One region of the Tardiphaga sp. 862_B3_N4_1 genome, then DNA from elsewhere that is predicted to be linked to it. Evidence: predicted binding sites of a transcription regulator. Region 1 holds the regulator's gene; the other holds the start of a gene.
What was found. Region 1 encodes PhoB, which activates phosphate uptake and scavenging genes when phosphate is short. Its sites were predicted from a motif close to TGTCATNNANCTGTCAT; they were not measured.
Positions count from the first base shown of each region.

Region 2: the regulator PhoB is predicted to act here: its motif matches at 1,797-1,813, upstream of AB8B02_RS12280 (RNA degradosome polyphosphate kinase).

Region 1 covers NZ_JBPWQB010000002.1:2,031,417-2,034,498, reverse strand. The annotation lists gene AB8B02_RS26870 (GcrA family cell cycle regulator) at 361-870, shown strand; gene phoB (phosphate regulon transcriptional regulator PhoB) at 1,067-1,771, opposite strand; gene phoU (phosphate signaling complex protein PhoU) at 1,864-2,577, opposite strand; gene pstB (phosphate ABC transporter ATP-binding protein PstB) at 2,606-3,082, opposite strand, start outside.
Region 2 covers NZ_JBPWQB010000001.1:2,600,745-2,603,826, forward strand. The annotation lists gene AB8B02_RS12280 (RNA degradosome polyphosphate kinase) at 1-1,725, opposite strand, end outside; gene AB8B02_RS12285 (chromosomal replication initiator DnaA) at 1,882-2,559, opposite strand; gene AB8B02_RS12290 (CDP-alcohol phosphatidyltransferase family protein) at 2,606-3,082, opposite strand, start outside.

The DNA of each region.
Region 1 (3,082 bases):
CTTCTCGGGCGGCACGTGGGCATTATTCTATGTGTGCTGTGAAGACTGTCAACCGCGCACTGCGGCTTTCGAGTCACACGGAGTCGCAGAAAAAGCCGATTTTGCAGCTTTACTTGCAGAAGCATGTGGACGCGGCATGCCCGACTCTTGCGCGCGAGTCACGGCATATTGTAGCTTTTGCCTCGTCGGATACGACATCTCGTGCGGCGGTAGATCCTTTTGACACATCCAGTGCGGCGTAACAGCCGGACGCGAAATTCGCGCCCGGTGAGCGCTAAAGGATTCTGACCGCAGGGATTTTTGAAGTCTCAACTCGCAGCGCTGCCCGGTCAGGCCGGCGCTCACGAAGGGAAAACGGCGATGACGGTAATGACATGGACCGACGATCGCGTCGAACAGTTGAAGAAACTCTGGGAAGGCGGCCTTTCCGCCAGCCAGATCGCTGCGGAACTCGGTAACGTGACCCGCAACGCCGTGATCGGCAAGGTTCACCGCCTTGGCCTGTCCGGCCGTGCCAAGAGCCCCTCCTCGGCAGCTCCGCGGCAGCGCAAGGCGCGCCCGGCGCAGCAGATGGTACGCGTCGCCCGCCCGATGGCACGCGGCAATACCGCGCTGGCCCATAATTACGAGATCGAGGCCGAGCCCGACCCGATCGCCTATGACAACATCGTGCCGATCAGCCAGCGCCTGTCGCTGGTCGAACTCAACGAAGCCACCTGCCATTGGCCGATCGGCGATCCGTCGAGCGCGGACTTCTACTTCTGCGGCGGCAAGGCCCTGGCCGGCGCCCCCTATTGCGCGCATCACTCGCGCATCGCCTATCAGCCGGCCAGCGACCGCCGCCGCGCGGTGCCAAAGCCGACGCGCTGAGCTGGAAAGCATCTAAACCAAATGAAAATGCCCGGTGATGAGCCGGGCATTTTTTTGTTTTGGGGGAATTGTGAGCGGAGACCTCTCCGCCGTCATACCCGGCGAATGCCGGGTATCCACGTCTTGGCCGAACACAAAGACGTGGATGGCCGGGACAAGCCCGGCCATGACGAGAATAACTGTCGATAGCGGAGTATTACTCCGCCGCCTTGTCGAACCGGTCATCCAGCGCGTAGCCGGCGCCGCGCACGGTGCGGATCGGATCGGGCTCGCCGGCGGGATTGAGCAGCTTGCGCAGACGGCCGATATGCACGTCGACGGTGCGCTCGTCGATATAGATGTCGCGGCCCCAGACGCTGTCGAGCAACTGCTCGCGGCTGAACACGCGGCCCGGATGTTCCAGGAAGAACTCCAGCAGGCGATATTCGGTCGGACCGAGATCGATCGGACGGCTCGAGCGCACGACGCGGCGCTTGTCACGGTCGAGTTCGATGTCGCCAAACGCCAGGACGGTGGCGAGACGCTCGGGAGCGGCACGACGGAGCAGGCCCTTCACGCGGGCGAGGAGCTCCGGCACCGAGAACGGCTTGACGATATAGTCGTCGGCGCCGGTGGCGAGACCGCGAACGCGCTCGCTCTCTTCGCCGCGCGCCGTCAGCATGATGATCGGCAATGCCTTGGTTTCGGGCCGTGCGCGCAGGCGGCGGCACAGTTCGATACCGGACAGACCCGGCAGCATCCAGTCGAGCACCACGAGATCCGGCACCCGCTCCTTCAAGCGGGTGTCGGCATCGTCGCCGCGCGCGACAGTTTCAACGTCATAGCCTTCGGCGTCGAGGTTGTAGCGAAGCAGCGTCGTTAGTGCCTCTTCATCTTCCACAACCAGAATGCGTGCATTCACAGCCATCTTGATCAATATCCTCAGTGACGTCCGACAAGTCTTTAAATCATGATCCTTGCGGAAGACTGGCTTCCACTTTTCAGGGCCATGCTTCAGACAGTCGGCGTATTCGCGAATGTGGTCATGTCGCCCTTCGGGCGCTTGTCGAGGATCTGCTGACCCTCGATCATGTAGAACACGGTTTCCGCAATATTGGTGGCATGGTCGCCGATCCGCTCGATGTTCTTGGCGCAGAACATCAGGTGGATACAGAACGAGATGTTGCGCGGATCTTCCATCATATAGGTAAGGAGCTCGCGGAACAGCGAGGTGCAGATCGCGTCGATTTCCTCGTCGCCCTTCCACACCGTCATCGCGGCCGGCAGATCGTGTGCGGCATAGGCGTCGAGCACGGCCTTGACCTGGGTGGTCACGAGGTCGGTCATGTGTTCGAGGCCGCGGATCAGCTTCAGCGGATGGAAGTCGCTGTCGAGTGCATTGACGCGCTTGCCGATGTTCTTGGAGAGATCGCCGATACGTTCCAGATCGGTGGCGACACGCAGCGCGCCGACGATCTCGCGCAAATCGACAGCCATCGGCTGGCGCTTGGCGATGGTCAGCACGGCGCGCTCTTCGATCGTGCGCTGCAACTGGTCGATCTCGGCGTCGGTGGCGACGACGCGCGCACCGAGCGCGACATCCCGGCGGATCAGCGCGTCGACGGATTCGACAATCTGCCGTTCCGCAAGGCCACCCATCTCGGCGACGAGACGGGTCAGCTCCTGCAGATCGTCATCGAAAGCCTTGGTGGTGTGTTCAAAAGCCATATCTAAATCCTCCCGCGAATATGTCGCGTCAGCCGAAGCGGCCGGTGATGTAATCCTGGGTGCGGCGATCGGTCGGTGATGTGAAGATCTTGTTGGTCTGATCGAACTCGATCAGCTCGCCGAGATACATGAAGGCCGTGCTGTCGGAGACGCGGGCGGCTTGCTGCATGTTATGGGTCACGATCGCGATCGTGTACTGATCCTTCAACTCGTCGATCAGCTCCTCGATCTTCGCGGTCGAGATCGGATCCAGCGCCGAGCACGGCTCGTCGAACAGGATCACTTCCGGCCGCACCGCGATGGTGCGCGCGATGCACAGGCGCTGCTGCTGACCGCCCGACAGGCTGAGGCCCGAGGCGTTGAGCTTGTCCTTGACTTCGTTCCACAGCGCACCGCCGCGCAGCGCTTTCTCGACGCGCACGTCCATCTCCGACTTGGAGATCTTTTCATAGAGGCGGATACCGAAGGCGATGTTTTCATAGATCGTCATCGGGAACGGGGTCGG
Region 2 (3,082 bases), on a different contig from region 1:
TACACCGGCATTCGACGCCTCATAGAGCGCATCGATGATTTCCGGATCGACCAGCGAATTCATCTTGAGCCAGATCGCACCGGGCTTGCCGCTGCGGGCGAATGCCGCTTCGCCGCGGATGTGTTCGAGCATGCGCCCGCGCAAGGTCAGCGGCGATACGGCCATCTTCTCGATGTCGCTCGGCTCGGCATAACCGGTGATATAGTTGAACACGCGTGCGGCATCGCGACCGATGATCGGGTCGGATGTGAAATATGACAGATCGGTGTAGATGCGCGCGGTGACCGGATGATAGTTGCCGGTGCCGGTGTGCACATAGGTCGTGAGCGAGCCGCCCTCGCGGCGCACCACCAGCGACAGCTTGGCGTGGGTCTTCAATTCCAGGAAGCCATAGACCACCTGGACACCGGCGCGTTCGAGATCGCGCGCCCAGCGGATATTGGCCTCTTCATCAAACCGCGCACGCAGTTCGACGAGCGCCGTTACCGACTTACCGGCCTCAGCGGCCTCCACCAGCGTGCGGACAATCGGCGAATTGTTGGAGGTGCGATACAGAGTCTGCTTGATCGCCACCACATCCGGATCGCGCGCGGCCTGCTGCAGGAACTGCACGACGACGTCGAAGGACTCATAGGGATGATGGACAATCAGGTCCTTCTGACGGATCGCCGCAAAGATGTCGCCGCCATGATCGCGGACACGTTCCGGATGACGCGGCACATAGGGCACGAATTCGAGATCGGGCCGATCGAGCCGCGTGAGCTGCGAGACCTCGTTCATGGCGAGAATGCCGTCGACCAGCAGGATTTCGTCATCCGAGGTCGCCAGCGCGCGCTGCACGAAGGCACGGAGTTCTGCCGGCATGCCGGCTTCGATTTCGAGGCGGATCACCGACCCTCTGCGGCGACGCTTCAGCGCAGTCTCGAACAGCCGGACCAGATCCTCGGCCTCTTCTTCGACTTCAAGTTCACTGTCGCGGATGATGCGGAAGGCACCCTGCCCCTGAACAGTGTAGCCCGGGAATAGACGCGCGATGAACAGGCCAGTGGCCTGTTCCAGCGTGATAAGGCGGACCGCGCCGTCCTTGCCGGGGGTCGGCAGGCGGATGAAGCGATCGATCTTGCCGGGCATGCGGATCAGCGCGTTCATCGTCTTGCCGTCGGACACCCGCGACAGATGCAGCGCGATGGTGAAGCCCAGACTCGGAATGAACGGGAACGGATGCGCCGGGTCGATCGCCAGCGGCGTCAGCAGCGGGAAAATATTGTGGAGGAAGTGGTCCTCGATCCAGGACCGGTCGGCTTTGCTGACCTCCTTGCCGTCGAGCAGCACGATTCCGACATCGGCCAGCATGCCGCGCTGGTCGCGCCAGATCGCCTGCTGGTCGCTGCCGAGCTTGGAGACCGCGCTGTTGATCAGCACCAGTTGCTCGGCCGGGGTCAAGCCGTCCGGACTGCGCTCGCTGATTCCCTCACGGACCTGCGCTTTGATACCGGCGACGCGGACCATGAAGAATTCATCAAGGTTGTTTGCGGAAATCGACAGGAAGCGGACGCGCTCCAGCGCCGGATGGCCCGGATTGACGGACTCCTCAAGGACGCGGCGATTGAAATGCAGCCAGGACAGCTCGCGATTGATGAAGCGCTCGGGACCCGACGCGACCACCTCTGCCGGCTTCGCTTCGCCCTTTTTCTCTTCAATAACAATCTCTTCTGCGGAGTCCATGAGACAGCAATCCATCCAGTTCAAGCAGCGCTATAGTGCCGGCAAATCACAGCGGACATTGCGTCAGTTGCGTGACGCTTCGATGACATTGAGGAACCTGCCTGCCGCGCCGTCAAGGCACGGTGTGACGCGCCGCGTTTGACGTCCAAGGCTAAGTCAGGCGTCGCGCAGCAGTTCCGCAGCCAATGCACGGGTCACCGGCCGCCCAAGCCGGAGCGCCTCGCTATCCAGCAATTCCACCGTATGGCGGGCGGCGGCGAATGACCGCTCGATGCGGCTGGCCACATAGCTGACCACGCTCTCGTCGATGCTGAGCTGGCGGTCGGCGCAAAACTTCACGATCAGCGCCCGAAACAACCCGTTATCCGGCGGCAGCAGATTGACTACCGGGATCGCACGGAGCCGCGACCGCAGATCGCGCAACTCGACCTCCATGGCGGCCGGGGCGACCCGCGCCGTAATCAGCACATAGGCGTTGTCCTGACGTGCCAGATTAAGAAGATGGAACAGCGCCCGCTCGTCGAAGGCACCGGCATTGAGATCCTCCACCACCAGTGCGTTGGTCACCAACTCAGCCGGAACCGTCGCAGCCGTCAGGCTGTGCGCCATGGTGGAGCGTGCCCCGGCCTCCTCGGCCCAGATCGCCGCCAGATGGCTCTTGCCGGACCCTTCCGGGCCGACAAGGAGCATGACCCGGTTCGGCCAGTCCGGCCAGCAGTCGATCAGTCCCAGCGCCTCGGCATTGGCCGGGCCCTCAAGGAAGTTGTCGCGGGACAGACTCTCCGCATGGGGCAGCGCGAACGCCAGTTGACGGGGTTGGACGCGGGCGACCACGCAAATACTCCTGCCGGCTCCGCCGGCGAACGTCACGAATACCGGTTTACCGGGGCTCTTGACCGGGTTCGATGGTGCTCATGTGTCGCATCCACTCGACGAGATAGAAGGACACAGAGAGCAGCGTCAAGACGGTCACAAAGCCCATTAAAATCAAATCGTAAGGCGAGGATTTGAAACCAAATCCGAGGGCAGCAAGAACCAAGGCTGCGAAGGCCACCTGCGCCACCGTATTGAGCTTCGATACCATCAGCGGCTTCATCGGGATCGGTTTGCCGAACAACCACGACACAATGACGGCGCCCACGATCATGATATCCCGCGACACCACGAGAATCACGATCCAGCGCGGAACTGCCCCCCATATCCCCAGGGAGACATAGATCGAGACCAGCAGCGCCTTATCGGCCAAGGGGTCGAGCAGCGCACCGAGTTCGCTGGCCATGTTGAAACGCTTGGCGAGAAAGCCGTCCACGGCATCGCTGACCCCCGCAATCACGAAGATTGCAAAGGCGATTTCCAT